Regions from separate parts of the Sodalis sp. C49 genome, predicted to be linked through region 3. Evidence: predicted binding sites of a transcription regulator. Region 3 holds the regulator's gene; each other region holds the start of a gene.
What was found. The regulator PurR, encoded in region 3, represses purine synthesis genes. The targets are predictions, from matches to a motif close to CANGCAAACGTTTGCNTG.
Positions count from the first base shown of each region.

Region 1: the regulator PurR is predicted to act here: its motif matches at 2,401-2,418, upstream of ABUK12_RS05270 (L-serine ammonia-lyase).
Region 2: the regulator PurR is predicted to act here: its motif matches at 1,118-1,135, upstream of rbsD (D-ribose pyranase).

Region 1 covers NZ_CP163303.1:1,190,271-1,196,139, forward strand. Annotated here, with positions in the region: partial or broken gene ABUK12_RS05255 (YoaH family protein) at 1-34, opposite strand, end outside; gene pabB (aminodeoxychorismate synthase component 1) at 203-1,570, shown strand; gene ABUK12_RS05265 (CoA pyrophosphatase) at 1,567-2,145, shown strand; gene ABUK12_RS05270 (L-serine ammonia-lyase) at 2,618-3,982, shown strand; gene ABUK12_RS05275 (TerC family protein) at 4,801-5,869, opposite strand, start outside.
Region 2 covers NZ_CP163303.1:3,474,335-3,480,203, reverse strand. Annotated here, with positions in the region: gene ABUK12_RS15625 (hypothetical protein) at 1-951, shown strand, start outside; gene rbsD (D-ribose pyranase) at 1,149-1,568, shown strand; gene rbsA (ribose ABC transporter ATP-binding protein RbsA) at 1,576-3,087, shown strand; gene rbsC (ribose ABC transporter permease) at 3,087-4,055, shown strand; gene rbsB (ribose ABC transporter substrate-binding protein RbsB) at 4,079-4,966, shown strand; gene rbsK (ribokinase) at 5,044-5,869, shown strand, end outside.
Region 3 covers NZ_CP163303.1:855,819-861,687, forward strand. Annotated here, with positions in the region: gene cfa (cyclopropane fatty acyl phospholipid synthase) at 1-69, opposite strand, end outside; gene purR (HTH-type transcriptional repressor PurR) at 515-1,531, opposite strand; gene ABUK12_RS03780 (YnhF family membrane protein) at 1,769-1,858, shown strand; gene ABUK12_RS03785 (NlpC/P60 family protein) at 1,922-2,815, opposite strand; gene ABUK12_RS03790 (Grx4 family monothiol glutaredoxin) at 3,227-3,574, shown strand; gene rnt (ribonuclease T) at 3,648-4,313, opposite strand; gene gloA (lactoylglutathione lyase) at 4,433-4,840, opposite strand; gene ABUK12_RS03805 (DUF1289 domain-containing protein) at 5,066-5,311, shown strand.

The DNA.
Region 1 (5,869 bases), 330 kb from region 3:
GTTCGTGATTTAACGCTGGCATATCGGTCAGCATGCGTGTTCTCCAGAGGGGCGGGTCGATGCGTTATTATCTCACGCCGCCGCCCGCGATGCCAATCAATGCGCTTTATGTTCAGCCATGAAGCCGATATCATGCTGTTCGCACCTGCCAGGCGCTTATTGCCGGCAGACTGGACTGGATTACCTGGATCATAGTGTCGATATGTTGCCACAGTTGACTGCCTTACCCTATCACCGCGACGCCATTACCGCCCTGTTCGCCCCCCGCGCCGCCCGGCCCTGGTCGATGCTGCTGCACTCGGGCCATGCCGACCATCCGGACAGCCGCTTCGATATCATGGTCGCCGACCCGGTGGCGACGCTGACCACCCGCGGCGCCGTTACGGTGATTTCCCGCGACGGCCAATCGCATATGAGCGGCGACGACCCGTTTATGCTGGTGCAACAGCAGGTGGACAGTATGGGGATGCGTCCGGAAGCCCGGGACGATCTCCCTTTCCTGGGCGGCGCGCTGGGCCTGTTCGGCTACGATCTCGGCCGGCGCATTGAAACTCTGCCTGTCCATGCCCAACAGGATTTAACGCTGCCGGATATGGCCGTCGGCCTGTATGACTGGGCGGTGATTGCCGACCATCGCCTTGGCCGCCTGACCCTGGTGAGCTACCGCGATCCGGAGGCGCTGAAGCGGGATTTGCTGGCGCCGCCGGCACCCGAACCCGACCGGCCCTTTCGTTTAAACAGCGGCTGGCAGGCCAATATGACCCGGGGCGAGTATGGCGAAAAATTCCGCCGCATCCAGGAACATCTTTTGGCGGGTGATTGTTACCAGGTCTGTCTGGCACAACGCTTCAGCGCGGCGTTCGCGGGCGATGAATGGCAGGCGTTCCGTCATCTGCTGGAGCATAACGCCGCGCCGTTTTCCGCTTTTTTGCGCCTGCCCGGCCAGGCGGTGCTGAGCCTGTCGCCGGAGCGGTTCCTGCGGGTAAACGCGGGACAGATCCAAACGCGGCCCATCAAGGGCACGCTGCCGCGCCTGGCGGATGCGGAGCAAGATCGGCTGCAAGGGCAAAAACTGGCGGCATCGCCAAAAGACCGGGCGGAAAACCTGATGATCGTGGATTTGCTGCGCAACGATATCGGACGGGTCGCCGTCCCCGGCAGCGTCCGGGTGCCGGAACTGTTTAAAATCGAGGCCTTTCCGGCAGTCCATCATATGGTCAGCACCATTACCGCGCGGCTGCCCCCCCATCGTACGCCGTGCGATCTGGTGCGCGCCTGTTTTCCCGGCGGGTCCATCACCGGCGCCCCCAAAATCAAGGCCATGACGTTAATCGACCAGCTCGAACCGCAGCGCCGTAATGCCTGGTGCGGCAGCATCGGCTACCTGAGCCGCTGCGCCACCCTGGACACCAATATCGCCATCCGCACGCTGCTCACGGAACAAGGGCGCATCTATTGCTGGGCGGGCGGCGGCATCGTCGCCGACAGTTGCGAGGAAGCGGAATACCAGGAAACCCTGGACAAGGTCGCCAAGATACTGCCGCTGCTGCTGGAGCTAAATCGCCCATGAACAGCACTGACAACACCCTGACGCTTACGGATTTCATCACCCGTTTCCAACTGCAGTTGCCGCAACCCAGCGAGCCGGCGCGCAACCAGCGCCGGGCGGCGGTATTGATACCCATCATCTGCCATCACCAGCCGACGGTGCTGTTGACGCGCCGATCGGCGACACTGCGCAAGCATGCCGGCCAGGTGGCCTTCCCCGGCGGGGCGGCGGATAAGGAAGACACGTCCTTAATCGCCACCGCGCTGCGCGAGGCCCACGAAGAAGTGGCCATCCCGGCCTCGTCGGTCAGGGTCCTGGGGCAACTGCCGCCGGTGGACAGCAGCAGCGGTTTCCAGGTCACGCCCATCGTCGGCCTGCTGGCGGCCGGCACCCGTTTCCGGGCCAGCCGCGACGAGGTGGCGGACATGTTTGAAATGCCCCTGCACCAGGCGTTATCCCTGGCCAGCTATACTCCCCTGCAAATACAGCGCCGCGCCAAAAACCTGCAGGTTTATTTTTCCTGGTATCAAAGCCATATGGTCTGGGGCATGACCGCGCAGATTTTGTATCGGCTGGGCCAACACATCCATCTTTAACGCACGTCCCTTCGTTCCCGGCCGCCGGTTGGGCCGCCGCTATCCCTACCAACCCGCGCCGTGATGGTCATCGCGTCCCGGCAATAAAAGACTTCCCAACGCGATGAAAACCGTTACAATCTCCTATCTTTGCCATATTTGCGAAATATAACTCCATATTAATAATTAAACATAGTCATTTATATAGGTTGTATATCTCATTATTTCTGACGACAAAAAACCGTCTCCGGCACGCACGTGAAAGGAGATGATCCACGGGCAACGGCTTGCTTTCAGATTAGCCATAACCAGCATGACGCCAGGCCGCCCCGGGGTAGAGGACCGCTTCGTATCGGTCGTCAAACGCAAAGGAAGCGCTTTTTTGGATTAGTTTTTATCATGCGAAAGCGCAAGCCTAACCCGGCATGAGTCATTACAATTAACTGCATTACCCACGGGTATGCGTATTTTATCAGTTCTGAGGAGAGTCAACGTGATAAGCGTTTTCGATATGTTTAAAATCGGCATCGGCCCGTCCAGTTCCCATACCGTGGGTCCAATGAAAGCCGGTAAACAGTTCGTGGACGATCTCGTCGATAAACGGCTGCTCAATGATGTCACGCGCATCGCCGTGGATGTTTACGGTTCGTTATCGCTGACGGGCAAGGGACACCATACCGACATCGCCATTATCCTGGGCTTGGCGGGCAACCGTCCCGATACGGTGGATATCGACGCCGCGCCGGCCTTTATCCGCGACGTTGAGCAACGCCAGCGCCTGATGCTGGCCGGCGGGCCGCACGAAGTGGATTTTCCCCGCGAAGGCGGCATGGTGTTCCACGCGTCCTACCTGTCACTGCATGAAAACGCCATGCGCATTCACGCCTTCGCCGGCGAACAGGTCATCTACAGCCAGACGTATTATTCCGTCGGCGGCGGTTTTATCGTTGATGAGGCGCATTTCGGCCAGCCGGTTATCGACCAGATCGCCGTGCCCCACCCTTTCGCCAGCGCCCAGCAACTGCTCGACCAGTGCAAACAGACCGGTCTGTCGCTGTCGGGGCTGGTGATGCTTAATGAACTGGCGCTGCATAGCCGCGCCGATATCGACAGTTACTTCGCCGATATTTGGCAGACCATGCGCGCCTGCATCGATCGCGGGCTGAATACCGAAGGCGTATTGCCCGGCCCGCTGCGGGTGCCCAGGCGCGCATCGGCGCTCAGGCGCATGCTGGTCTCCACGGATAAACTCTCCAGCGATCCGATGGTGGCGATTGACTGGGTGAATATGTTTGCGCTGGCGGTCAATGAGGAAAACGCCGCCGGCGGAAGGGTGGTCACCGCGCCGACCAACGGCGCCTGCGGCATCGTGCCGGCGGTGCTGGCTTATTACGATCATTTTATCGATCCGGTCACGCCCGAGGTCTACCTGCGTTATTTCCTGTCCTGCGGCGCCATCGGCATTCTTTATAAGCTGAACGCCTCCATTTCCGGCGCCGAGGTCGGCTGCCAGGGTGAAGTGGGCGTCGCCTGCTCCATGGCGGCGGCGGGACTGACGGAATTGATGGGCGGCAGTCCCGAGCAGGTCTGCGTGGCGGCGGAAATCGGCATGGAACATAATCTGGGGCTGACCTGCGATCCGGTGGCCGGCCAGGTACAGGTCCCCTGCATCGAACGCAACGCCATCGCTTCGGTCAAGGCCATCAACGCCTCGCGCATGGCGCTGCGGCGCACCAGCGCGCCGCGGGTGTCGCTGGATAAGGTGATTGAAACCATGTACGAAACCGGCAAGGACATGAACGCCAAATACCGCGAAACCTCGCGCGGCGGCCTGGCCATCAAGGTCCAGTGCGATTGATCGCATCACCCACACCCTGCTGGCCCGCTAACGCGGAACGTAAAGCAGACGTGTTCAAGGAAAAACGTGCCAATGAGGTCGAATCGGGCATGGTCTTTTCGCCCGACCGAGCACCCCATAGCATGTAGGCCCGCCAACGCCGGACTCAAGGCAGACGTGTTAAAGGGAGAGCATGCCGATGGGGTCGAATCGGGCGTGGTTTTTCCGCCCGGCCGAGGCCCCATGGCATGCCAGGCCCGCTAACGCCGGACTCAAGGCAGACGTGTTCAAGGGAGAGCGTGCCAATGGGGTCGAATCGGGCGTGGTTTTCCCGCCCGACCGAGGCCCCATGGCATGCCAGGCCCGCCAACGCCGGACTCAAGGCAGACGTGTTAAAGGGAGAGCATGCCGATGGGGTTGAATCGGGCGTGGTTTTCCCGCCCGACCGAGGCCCCATGGCATGCCAGGCCCGCCAACGCCGGACTCAAGGCAGACGTGTTCAAGGGAGAGCGTGCCAATGGGGTCGAATCGGGCGTGGTTTTCCCGCCCGACCGAGGCCCCATGGCATGCCAGGCCCGCCAACGCCGGACTCAAGGCAGACGTGTTCAAGGGAGAGCGTGCCAATGGGGTCGAATCGGGCGTCGATTTCCGCCCGACCGAGGCCCCATGGCATGCCAGGCCCGCCAACGCCGGACTCAAGGCAGACGTGTTCAAGGGAGAGCGTGCCAATGGGGTCGAATCGGGCGTGGTTTTCCCGCCCGACCGAGGCCCCATGGCATGCTAGGCCCGCCAACACCGAACTCAAGACAGCCGTGTTCAAGGGAGAGCGGGTCACGTGTTTACTGTTCCTCATCCTCCACCGGCGGCGCTATCCGTTCGATACGCACCAGCTCGATACGGTATTCCAGCATCTGCAAAATCGTAAACCGCCACTGGCCCAGCTCGATAACCTCACCCACCACCGGCAGCTGATCCCGCTCGGCCAGCAGCAATCCCGCCAGTGAAGCGACATTCTCGTGACCGCGGGTGAGTTCATTATCGTCCAACGCCTGACCCAAAGCGTGCAAATCAGTACCACCCTTTACCAGCCAGGCGTCCTCCTGCGCCACAATATCCGGCGTTTCGTCCTCATCCGGAAACTCGCCGGCAATGGCTTCCAGCACATCCAGCGGCGTTACCAGCCCCTGGATCACGCCAAATTCATTCGACACCACCACCAGGCTACCCCGCGCCCGGCGCAATACCCCCAGCAGGTTCAGCACATCCAGAGTTTCCGGCACCACGATGGCCGGATTCTGCGCGGCATACTCCTGCACATCTTCGCCTTTATCCAACGCCACCATCAGGTCCTTGGCGCGGACCACGCCGATCAACTGGTCCAGCTCGCCGTCGCACACGGGAAACATACTGTGCGGCGTGGCCAAAAGCGTAGCGCGCAGCTCCTCCACCGGACGCCGGCAATCCACCCAGGAGATTTCGTTGCGCGGCGTCATCACGCTGCGCAACGAACGCGACGCCAGGGACAGCACGCCGGTAATCATATAACGCTCCTCGTCGGCAAACTCCGCCTTAGGTTCGTTTGGCATCTCCTGCGCCCCCTCCTCGCGCAGCCTGGGCCCGCCCATCAAACGTAAAATGGCTTCGGCGGTGCGCTGGCGAATCGGCCCGCGCGCCTGGTTTTTAACAAAATTGCGCCGGGCTATCTGATTAAACAGCTCAATAAGCACCGAGAAACCGATGGCCGCGTACAAATAACCTTTGGGGATGTGGAAGCCAAAGCCCTCGGCTATCAGGCTCAGGCCTATCATCAGCAAAAAACTCAGGCACAGCACCACGACGGTAGGATGGGCATTTACAAAACGGGTCAAGGCCTTGGACGCCAGCAGCATAATGCCCATGGCGATAACC
Region 2 (5,869 bases), 2.6 Mb from region 3:
TTTAAAGTAAAAAGGTATCCGCAAACCGCATACAAGTTTTTTCTGATGAATAATCATCGAAAAATCAACCTTCGCTTCAAGAAAAATAAATTTCATGTCGAAAATTTTAGGGAAAGGATTAACGATCTCCGTAAGATTGGCATGAGCGGCCGGGCGGGACTCAGGCCGCGTAAGCATGCTGTGGATATTCTCAAGGACCTGGATGGGTTCGACCTTGAACAGGCCAAAACACTGCTGTCTCAATACCATTTCCCCCAGGAGGGACTGTTTAACGAATATTCGTTTGCCTTGCATATTGAACAGTTTAGTGAAATTCCTCCCTGGGCAAAACGGTTTAAAATTGATGAAAGCGCCGTCAATGTGGCGCCGGCGCAAGGGCGGAAAGTGCCTGTGTTTGATCCCGATGACGAATCCGTTAACCTTGAACTCCTGCTCGGTACGCAGATTGGTGAAGGTGATTACGGTATCGTTTTCCAGGATGGCCAGGATCCCAATTGGTATATCAAGATGATGCGACCACATCCGGATGGCGACGCCGATATAGATATTGAAATGTTGGCGGAAAAGGAGGCTGAAAGCTTTCGTTTATATTATGGCCCGGAATCGGCAAAGGTATTTGCTGATAATGATGGTAATTTTTATAACAGAATGTACAAAATTCCCGGCATAACGTTAGATTCACTTCCCGAGGGCTCCCTGCCGCACGATGCAGTTGAACGCTTTGTCGATATGCTGGAAAAACTAAATAATGTCAATATGATACACGCTGATCTCCATGGGGCGAATATGTTGTGGGATGCAGAAAGTGAAATGTTTTTCCCCATTGATATCATTGATATTAAAAAAGATTTTTTTCGCAGCGGCAACGACTATAAACACAGTCTAAACATGCGTGGCGAAGAAAGATGGGACGATGTGATTTATGAGATCAAACAAAAGATGGCGCCCTGAGGCCATGGCAAGGATGCGGCCGCTCTTTATCCGGCGATAATGAACAACGCGCCGGTGGTCACGCCAGCCGCCGCCGTGCCGCCTGGTCCAGCGAAACGTTTCGATGGCGATCACATTTTTGATGTTTCCCGCTTGTGGCTTGGCCCGTTTGTGATTATTTTCAGCCCAGCGAAACGTTTCGCTGGGAGGATCTGCCAATGAAAAAAGGATTACTGCTCAACGCCGAGGTTTCCGCGTTGATTTCCCGCTTGGGGCATACCGATGAAATCGTCATTGCCGATGCCGGGTTGCCCATACCCGCGACAGCCGCCAGGATCGATCTGGCGTTGACCCAGGGCGTGCCGGGCTTTTTACAGGTGTTCGACGTCGTGGCCAGTGAGATGCAGGTGGAAAGGGCGATAATCGCCAGCGAAATGGCCGCCCATAATCCCGCGCTGCACCAGGCGTTGCTGGCCGGGCTGTCCCAGCTGGAGCAAGCGCAGGGCAATACCATCGTCATCGACTATATCAGCCATCAGGCATTCAAAGCGCAGACCGCCCACAGCCGGGCCGTTATTCGCAGCGGGGAGTGCTCGCCCTTCGCCAACGTTATCCTCTGCGCCGGCGTCACCTTCTGAGGCATTTATGCAACCCTTACTGCAACTGAGCGGGATAGACAAGTCGTTTCCGGGCGTCAAAGCGCTTTCCGGCGCGGCGCTGACCGTGTATCCCGGCCGCGTGATGGCGCTGGTGGGGGAGAACGGCGCCGGTAAATCCACCATGATGAAGGTGTTGACCGGGATTTACAGCAAGGATGCCGGTACGCTCATATTTATGGGAAAGGAAGTTGCCTTCAGCGGCCCCAAGGCGTCGCAGGAGGCCGGTATCGGTATCATCCATCAGGAACTTAACCTGATCCCTGAACTGACGATCGCCGAAAATATCTTCCTGGGGCGCGAATTCCTTAACCGTATCGGCGGCATCGACTGGAAGCGGATGTATCGCGAAGCGGACCGACTCCTGGGCCGCCTGAACCTGGCCTATAGCAGCCACCGGTTGGTGGGGGAATTATCGATTGGCGATCAGCAGATGGTGGAAATCGCCAAGGTAATCAGCTTTAAGTCGCAGGTGATCATCATGGACGAGCCCACCGATGCGTTAACCGATACGGAAACGGCATCGCTGTTCAGTGTGATAAACGAACTGAAGCAGCAGGGGTGCGGCATTGTCTATATCTCCCATCGGCTAAAGGAAATTTTCGAGATCTGCGACGATGTCACGGTGATGCGCGACGGGCAGTTTATTGCCGAACGGCCGGTAAACGAGCTGCAGGAAGACAGGCTGATTGAAATGATGGTGGGCCGCCGCCTGGAGGAACAGTATCCGCGCGTCACGCAGCGTCCGGGCGAGGAGCGCCTGCTGGTCAGCCACCTGTCGGGCCCCGGGGTGCATGACGTCAGTTTCTCCCTGCGCCAGGGGGAAATCCTGGGCTGCGCCGGGCTGATGGGCGCCGGCCGTACCGAACTGATGAAAACCCTCTATGGCGCCGCCAGGCGCACCGGCGGCAGCGTGACGCTCGACGGACGTGCCGTGGTCGCCAGGTCGCCCCAGGACGGGCTTGCCAACGGCATTGTCTATATTTCCGAGGATCGCAAGCGCGACGGACTGGTGCTGGGCATGTCGGTAAAGGAAAACATGACTTTAACCGCCCTGCGCTACTTTAGCCATCAGGCCGGTTGGCTGAAACACGCCGACGAGCGGGTGGCTGTCGGGGATTTTATCCGTTTATTTAATATCAAAACGCCGTCGATGGAGCAGCCTATCGGCCTGCTGTCCGGTGGCAACCAGCAAAAAGTCGCCATTGCGCGCGGCCTGATGACACGCCCTAAGGTGCTGATCCTGGATGAGCCGACCCGGGGCGTCGACGTGGGCGCCAAGAAAGAGATTTACCAGTTGATCAACCAGTTTAAACAGGAAGGGCTCTCCATCATCCTGGTGTCCTCCGAGATGCCGGAGGTCCTTGGCATGAGCGATCGCGTCATGGTGATGCATGAAGGCCGCTTAAGCGGCATATTCCCCATCGAACAGGCCACCCAGGAAGTGCTGATGGCCGCGGCCGTCGGCAAGCTTTATCGTACCCAGCAGGAGAATCAGTAATGAATTCCCGGACTATCCCCGTTAAACGCGGCATCAGCAAAGCCTGGCTGCTGGAGCAAAAATCGTTGATTGCGCTGCTGGTGCTGATCGCCGTGGTTTCTTCAATGAGCGCCAATTTTTTCAGCCTCAACAATCTGTTCAATATTCTCCAGCAGACCTCGGTCAACGCCATCATGGCGGTGGGTATGACGCTGGTGATCCTCACCGCAGGCATTGACTTGTCCGTCGGGTCCCTGCTGGCGCTGACCGGCGCGGTAGCCGCCTCGGTGGTGGGGCTGGAAATGAATGTCATGGTGGCGGTGGGCGCCTCCCTGGCGCTGGGCGCGGCCATCGGCGCCATCACCGGCCTGATTGTGGCGAAGGGCAGGGTACAGGCCTTTATCGCCACCCTGGTCATGATGCTGCTGCTGCGCGGTATCACCATGGTGTATACCAACGGCAGTCCGGTAAACACCGGTTTCAGCGATACGGCCGACGCGTTTGGCTGGTTTGGCATCGGTCGTCCCCTTGGCGTGCCCACGCCGGTATGGATCATGGCCGTGGTGTTTCTTGCCGCCTGGTACATGCTGCATCACACCCGCCTGGGCCGTTATATCTATGCGCTGGGCGGTAATGAAGCCGCCACCCGGCTGTCCGGCATCAGCGTCGATCGGGTCAAGGTCATCGTCTACGCGCTGTGCGGGTTGCTCGCGGCGTTGGCGGGCGTTATCGAAGTGGCGCGCCTGTCCTCGGCGCAGCCCACGGCGGGTACCGGCTATGAGCTGGACGCCATCGCCGCGGTGGTGCTGGGCGGTACCAGCCTGTCCGGCGGGAAAGGGCGCATCATGGGGACGCTGGTCGGCGCGCTGATCCTGGGCTTTCTTAATAACGGACTGAATTTATTGAGCGTTTCCTCCTACTACCAGATGATTGTTAAAGCCGTGGTGATTTTGTTGGCGGTGCTGGTAGATAACAAAAGCAGTAAATAACCTCTCCCGCAGGAATGATAAAGATGAAAATGAAAAAATTAGCTTTTTTGATGTCCGCCGTGGCGTTAAGCGCCACTCTCAGCGCCAATGCCCTGGCGAAAGACAGCATCGCGCTGGTGGTGTCCACGCTGAATAATCCGTTCTTCGTTTCCATGAAAGACGGCGCCCAGCAGGAAGCGGATAAATTGGGTTATCAGCTGGTGGTGCTCGATTCGCAAAACAACCCGGCCAAGGAACTGGCCAATGTGCAGGATCTGACGGTGCGCGGCGTTAAGCTTTTGCTTATCAACCCAAGCGATTCCGACGCGGTGGGCAACGCGGTCATTATTGCCAACCAGGCCAAGATCCCGGTGATCACCCTCGATCGTAAGGCCAGCAAAGGGGCCGTCGTCAGCCATATCGCCTCCGACAACCGGGTCGGCGGCAAAATGGCCGGTGATTTTATCGGTGAAAAACTGGGCCAGAACGCCAAGGTTATCCAGCTGGAAGGTATCGCCGGCACGTCTGTTGCGCGTGAGCGCGGCGAAGGGTTTAAACAATCGGCCGATCAGTATAAATTTACTATGCTGGCCAGCCAGCCCGCCGATTTCGATCGCACCAAAGGGCTTAACGTGATGCAGAACCTGCTGACCGCGCATCCGGCGGTGCAGGCGGTATTCGCGCAGAACGACGAAATGGCCCTGGGCGCCATGCGCGCCCTGCAAACCGTGAATAAAACCGATGTGCTGGTGGTGGGTTTTGACGGCACCGCCGACGGCATCAAAGCGGTGCAAAGCGGTAAACTTGCCGCCACCGTGGCGCAGCAGCCCGACCAGATCGGTATAATCGGCGTGGAAACCGCAGACAAGGTTCTGAAAGGCGAAAAAGTGGATGCGGTGATCCCGGTTGCCCTGAAGCTGGTCACCAAATAAGCCCGTAAAACCTCGACAGCAGCGCCTTGTGTTATCGCCGCGCGCCGGCGATAACGCTTCTAACCAGGATACAGGCTATGGCAATAAAAAAGCTGGTGGTTCTCGGCAGCATTAACGCGGATCATATACTTAATCTACAACAATTTCCCCGTCCCGGTGAAACGGTAATTGGCGGCAGCTATCAGGTGGCGTTCGGCGGCAAAGGCGCTAATCAGGCGGTGGCCGCCGGCCGCAGCGGCGCCGATATCGCCTTTATCGCCTGCGTGGGCGAGGATGCTATCGGCGCGCAGATTCGCCGGCAGCTGCAGGCGGACAACATTGATATTCTGCCCGTGGAACCCAGCCCTGGCGCCAGCACCGGCGTCGCGCTGATTTTTGTCAACGCGGAGGGTGAAAATGTCATCGGCATCCATCCAGGCGCTAACGCCGCGGTAACGCCGGCCTACCTGGCCCGCTATGAGCAGTTGGTCATCCATGCCGCGGCATTATTGATGCAGTTGGAATCCCCCCTTGATACCGTGATCGCCGCCGCCCGCCTGGCGCGCGATCACCAGACCCAGGTGATATTAAACCCGGCCCCGGCGCGTCAGCTGCCGGACGAATTGCTGGCCTTGGTAGATATTATTACGCCCAATGAAACCGAGGCGGAGCAACTGACCGGCGTCGCCGTCACCGATGACGCCAGCGCCGCCCGCGCCGCGCGGATTTTGCATGATAAGGGCATCGCTACGGTTATCATTACCCTTGGCCGCCGCGGTGTGTGGCTGAGCGAACGTGGCAATCGCAAGCGGGTGCCCGGATTCAAGGTCAAGGCGGTGGATACCATCGCGGCGGGCGATACGTTTAACGGCGCGCTGATGACCGCGCTGCTCGAAGACCAGGACCTGGATAACGCCGTCAGGT
Region 3 (5,869 bases):
CAATTCATGGACGATACGGTACCAATCATTATCATGAAAGCTCAGGTCTTCAACGCACGAGGAACTCATAGCTTCTCCATCACCTTTCTTCTGCAGTGCCCCGTCAGGAAAAGCACTCACCATGCCTGCGGGCTTTATAAGAATCCACGGTTATCCGTGGTGTCTGAAGTATCACCATCAACAGAGGAATATAAAGTAAACCTTAGACTGCGACTTAGCCGGGCGCTTTATAAAAGGGTGATGTCATGTTGGAAAACACGACATACTTTTATACAAATTTATTAGACAACTCGTTATAATTGTTAACGATATTGAGTATAAGCCTGCATTTTAATTTAGACAATAGCTAACGCGCTAATGTATTTCCCATTATAACTTAATGATTTCTCGCTGAAACAATAACTCTTTGCACAGAGATCATTATATGAAAAATCTTGTGTCCGAGGCGGACGGCGCTTTACATAGCAACAGACCCTGGAGGCGCCAGCCCGTTGCCCGGGCCTGGCGCGTGGCCTTAAGCGGGGAAGGGACCGTCTGCGACCGAACGGCGTTCAATCAGCGACGGATGGACTTCGATGGTTTTGGCGTTCTCGCGTTTGCTGGTAATCCTATCGAGCAGCATGGTAAGCGCCGCCTCGCCCAAATCCTCTTTAGGCTGATGGATGGTGGTCAGCGCCGGGCTGAAAAAGCACGAATTGCGCACGTTGTCGTAGCCGATGATAGAAATATCCTCAGGTACGCTCAGGCCCATTTCATTAATGGCGCACAGTGCGCCCATGGCCATAATGTCGCCGCCGCAGAAGACCGCGGTGGGACGCGGCGTTTGCGCCAGGATTTGTTTCATCGCCAGGTAGCCGGATTCAGGCTCGAAATTGCCTTGCACAATCCAGCGGTCGTTTAACGGGATGCCGGCCTCCGCCATGGCATGCAGATAGCCGCGGTGGCGGCCGCCGCCGGTGTTGCGCGCCAGCTGTCCGGGAATGGCGCCGATGGCGCGATGGCCGCGTTTAAGCAAATATTGCGTCGCCATATAACCGCCGGCAAAGGCGTTATCGATAATGGTGTCGGTAAAATCACGGCGGGCCTCACCCCAATCCATGACCACCATGGGGATATGCTGATATTCCTCAAGCATATCCAGCAGCGTTTCGGGATACTCGGCGCACATCACCAGCAGGCCGTCGACGCGCTTTTGCGCCAGCATCGCCAGATAGGCGCGCTGTTTTTCGAGATCATTGTGCGAATTGCACAATATCAGGGTATAACCGCGAGCAAAGCAATGGTGCTCAATCGCCTCGATAATTTCGGCGAAATAGGGCGCCTCGCTGGTGCTGGCGAGCAGGCCGATGGACTTGGTGCGATTGACCTTCAGGCTGCGCGCCACGGCGCTGGGTGAATAATGCAGTTGTTTAATGGCGTCCAGCACGGCAATTTGAGTGTCTTGCGCAACAAAACGGGTTTTATTGATCACATGCGAAACGGTGGTTGTCGATACATTAGCGCGTTTTGCCACATCTTTAATGGTTGCCATGCCTTTGATACTCCCGTACGCCCTGGCTGGAATAATGTCTGTCGAAGGCGCAAGCACTTTCCGACGCTGTGGAATTAACCGCTAATTTTCGTTCATCCCGCGCCAAAGTGAAAGTGTTAAATGTGGCGGCTACAGGTTGGGAGCAAGCTTTTTCATCGCTGTTATGGCAAACTGACGATAACTGCTCTGCGGGCCGGTGGATAAGGCCGGCGCCCTGGTTTACGTTAAGGAGATAGAATGGACAGCGATTTAAAAATGTCGTTACTGACCACGGTGTTCTCGCTGCTGGTGATTATTGTCTTCAGCTTTACCGCCGTCATGAACTGACACCCTCTCGGTTCAGATATAAAAAAGAGGAGCCTTGGCTCCTCTTTTTTTTCCGGCGCGCCTTCAGCGGATATTTTTCGGCGTGACCACCCGGCGGGCGCCCACGTAATGATCCTGCCAATAATCCTCACTCAGATAGCTGATACGGATATCGCTGCCGGTGCGGGGCGACTGGATAAAGCGACCATTGCCAAGATAGACGCCGACGTGATCCGCCGCGCCGCGATTGGAAATATGGAAAAAGACCAGGTCGCCGCTTTCCAGCTCGTCTTTCTTAACCGGCGCTGCGTCGCGCAGGTGGTACATTTCGTTGGCGGTGCGCGGCATATGGATGCGTACCACATCCTTGTAGGCATAATAAATCAGGCCGCTGCAGTCAAAGCCGGTATTAGGCGACATGCCGCCCCAACGGTAAGGCTTGCCCATTTGGGAGAGGAGTTTATTCATGGCGGTAAGCTTGGCGGTCTGGTAGCGTTTCTTATGGCTCTCGCTCATCTTTATCGGCTGATCGTTGGCCACCAGTTCTACCGCCGCCTGATCTTTTATCATCCGGTGCCGGCCGTAACCTTTTTTATAGCCTTTTTTCGGCGGAGTGAAGGAGGCTATTTTTTTCGTCGCCGTGGTTTTTGATGCCTTGGCAAGAGGGGACGTTTTGCTTTTCTTCGCGCCGGTTTTCGCCACCGCGGGTTCCAAAGGCCGTTTAACGCCGGCTTTTTCATGCGCCGGTTCCGGCGATTTTTTAATGCTGGCTTTTTCACTGACGGCGGGCGCGCTGGCGACAGGTTTGCTTTTCTTGGCTATTTTTACCGGTTTGCGTTTGCGCCGGTCGCCGGTTTTTGCCGCCGCTGCCTGGGATTTGCGCTGATCGGCATTGACGCCGGCGCTCGGCGCGGCATGTGCCAGGTTCAAAAACAACTGGGTAAAAAGCAACACAAAAAGCGTAAAGCATAAACGCATGATAAACGCTATCCTTATGTGGCCCAAAATAGGGGGTTATCAACACCTCACAGGAATTTAAGCTATTTACCTCGTCATTGCATCATCAATTCACTACTTATTGTGTATAAACGTGAATAAGTTCGATTTTGCTGCATTTAACAGCGTTCAGCGGCGCTTTATTCAACATATTTTGAGGGTGTGCACCGAATGTTTCAGCCCGTTTTGTTCGGCGGCAGGGGGTAAAAGCCGCTACAGTGATAGTATTGCCTGTCCTACGTGGGCGGGCCGGGAGTGAATTGACGCGCCTTTACCGCGCGGGCCGGCAAAAAAACGTTTATTTGTTTAGCCGGTAGTGGCTAAAATGAAGAGACTGCGTGTAATCCCGCACAGTGCAGATAAGGCCAGATGCTGGCTTGAGGAAGCGAGACAATGACGACGATTGAAAAAATTCAGCAGCAGATAGCTGAGAACCCGATTCTTCTTTATATGAAAGGCTCGCCAAAATTGCCCGGCTGTGGTTTTTCCGCACAGGCAGTACAGGCGCTTTCCGCCTGTGGTGAGCGTTTCGCGTATGTGGATGTCCTGCAAAATCCCGATATTCGCGCCGAGTTGCCGAAATTCGCCAACTGGCCGACCTTCCCACAGCTGTGGGTGGATGGCGAACTGGTCGGCGGCTGCGATATCATTATCGAAATGTATCAGCACGGCGAGTTGCAACCGTTGATCAAAGAGACCGCGGTAAAATACAACTCCCAGGAAAACCAGACCCCTTCCTGAGTTCCCCGGGACGCCTGCGGATAACCCCCGCCCCTTGCGGCGGGAGTTTTTAACCGCCGGACGCAAGCATCGGCTAGGCGTGCTCGCCGGCGGCAGGCTCGCCGACGGGGGGAACAGGCCAGCCGCCGAGACGTTTCCAGCGATTAACCAGCTCACAAAATAATTCAGCGGTGCGTTCGGTGTCATAGAGCGCGGAATGCGCCTGGCCGGCGTCAAATTCGATGCCTCCGGCCGCGCAGGCTTTGGCCAACACCGTCTGGCCCAGCACCAGCCCGCTGAGAGCAGCGGTGTCGAAGGTGGCAAACGGATGGAAAGGATTACGCTTTAATGCCGCCCGTCCGGCCGCCGCCATAAGAAATCCGTGGTCGAATCCGGCATTGTGCGCGACGATAATCGCGCGGTTGCAGCCCCGATCCTTAATGCCTTTGCGCACCATTTTGAAAATTTCATGCAGCGCCTCGTACTCGCTCACCGCGCCGCGCAGCGGGTTGGTCGGGTCGATACCGTTAAAGGCCAGGGCTTCCGGCTGCAGTTGCGCGCCGGGAAAAGGCTCGACATGGAAATGCAGGCATTGGTCGGTGACCAGCCAGCCTTCATCGTCCATGTTGAGGGTGACGGCGGCGATTTCGAGCAAGGCGTCGGTTGCGGCGTTAAAGCCCGCGGATTCAATATCGATTACCACTGGATAAAAGCCGCGAAAACGGCCGCGAAGGGTATTTACATCATCAAGTTCAGCCATGCCTGTTCTTAATTTTTAAGGAAAACAGCCCGCATTATGGCAAATTTTAGCGCCGGATGCATGGCGAATCCGCTCCCTTCTCCCCAGGAGAGCGGATTTGGCGGGGTCGGGCTGGTACTTTATTTGCCCAGGCCCTTGCCGGCATGTTTTTGTTCAATCAGCTCGATTTTATAACCATCGGGATCTTCGATAAAAGCGATAACCGTCGTGCCGCCCTTGACCGGTCCCGCTTCGCGGGTCACCTTGCCGCCGGCCTGGCGAATGCGGTCGCAGGTAGCGGCCACATCGTCAACCCCGAGCGCGATATGGCCGTAGGCGGTACCCAGCTCGTAGCTATCAACGCCCCAGTTATAGGTCAATTCAATCACCGCGCCTTCCGTCTCCTCGGTGTAGCCGACAAAGGCCAGGGTGTATTTGTACTCCGTATTTTCGCTGGTGCGCAGTAGGCGCATCCCCAGTATATTTGTATAAAAATCAATTGATTGCTGTAAATCGGTGACGCGGAGCATGGTATGAAGCAGGCGCATGATATCCTCTATAGACAATGACGACGGTTTATCCATCGCCTTTGGTGAGATCGTGGTTTAACAGTATATCCCAGACCTTCGGTGCGGTGGAGGAGAAATACTCCTGCCTTGCTTGCCCTGGCGGCCGGAGAACCGCGCGATTTCCCCCGGGCAAGCGATTTTTGCCGTCATAAGCTTGCCAGCCGGTGAAATAACGTCTTCAATAAAAGTTAAACAGGAGGGCACGTGCCGGAACAGCTTGAGTTTTTCATCATAACCAGTCCTTGCCGCGGGGTCTGCCAATCCGATGACCGTGGCTTTTGCCGTGGCTGCCTGCGCTCCCGCCAGGAACGTTTCGACTGGATCACGATGAACGACGGCCAAAAGCGCGAAGTGCTGCGGCTATGTCATCAACGCTACCTGCGCCAGCTGCGGGCCGGCAAGAGCACGCCCGCAGAACCCGCAGGTCCGGAACAGCCCTCGCTTTTTTAACACCCCGCAGGCGTGCAACCTTATTCCACTGAGTATCTTGAACGTCGGGATGGCGATTATCACAACCCCGGCACTCATAGTTAATTATTAATATGCACGCTAATAACTTGTTATTTATATATTGTTATTACATTATTAGACCGAATACATGACATAATGATATTTGTTATGTCTTCATTTAACTTAAATTAACAATAAATCACGATGAATGACAATAATAGTGATACAGTCATGAATAATCCGCTTGGCATACTATAGGCGTTGATGTGAGAATGCCGGGGCAACCAGTGCCAGGGACGGATTATATGAGGTTTCCAACGCTTACCCTATACTAAGCGGAAAGTTTTACGCAATGAAGGGCCGCAACCCTCGTCAAGGCTGACGACCGGCAAGGAGTAATGCGCTCAGCGGTGCTGTCCCATATTTCAAAGGAACAACATGGGTATTACATCTAGCTCAACTTAACTTCAACCTTATTCATATATATATATATTTGTAATTTGCCATTCCACCCATTAGAATGGATGGGAATCCAGGGAACAAGCTTAATCAGCTTAA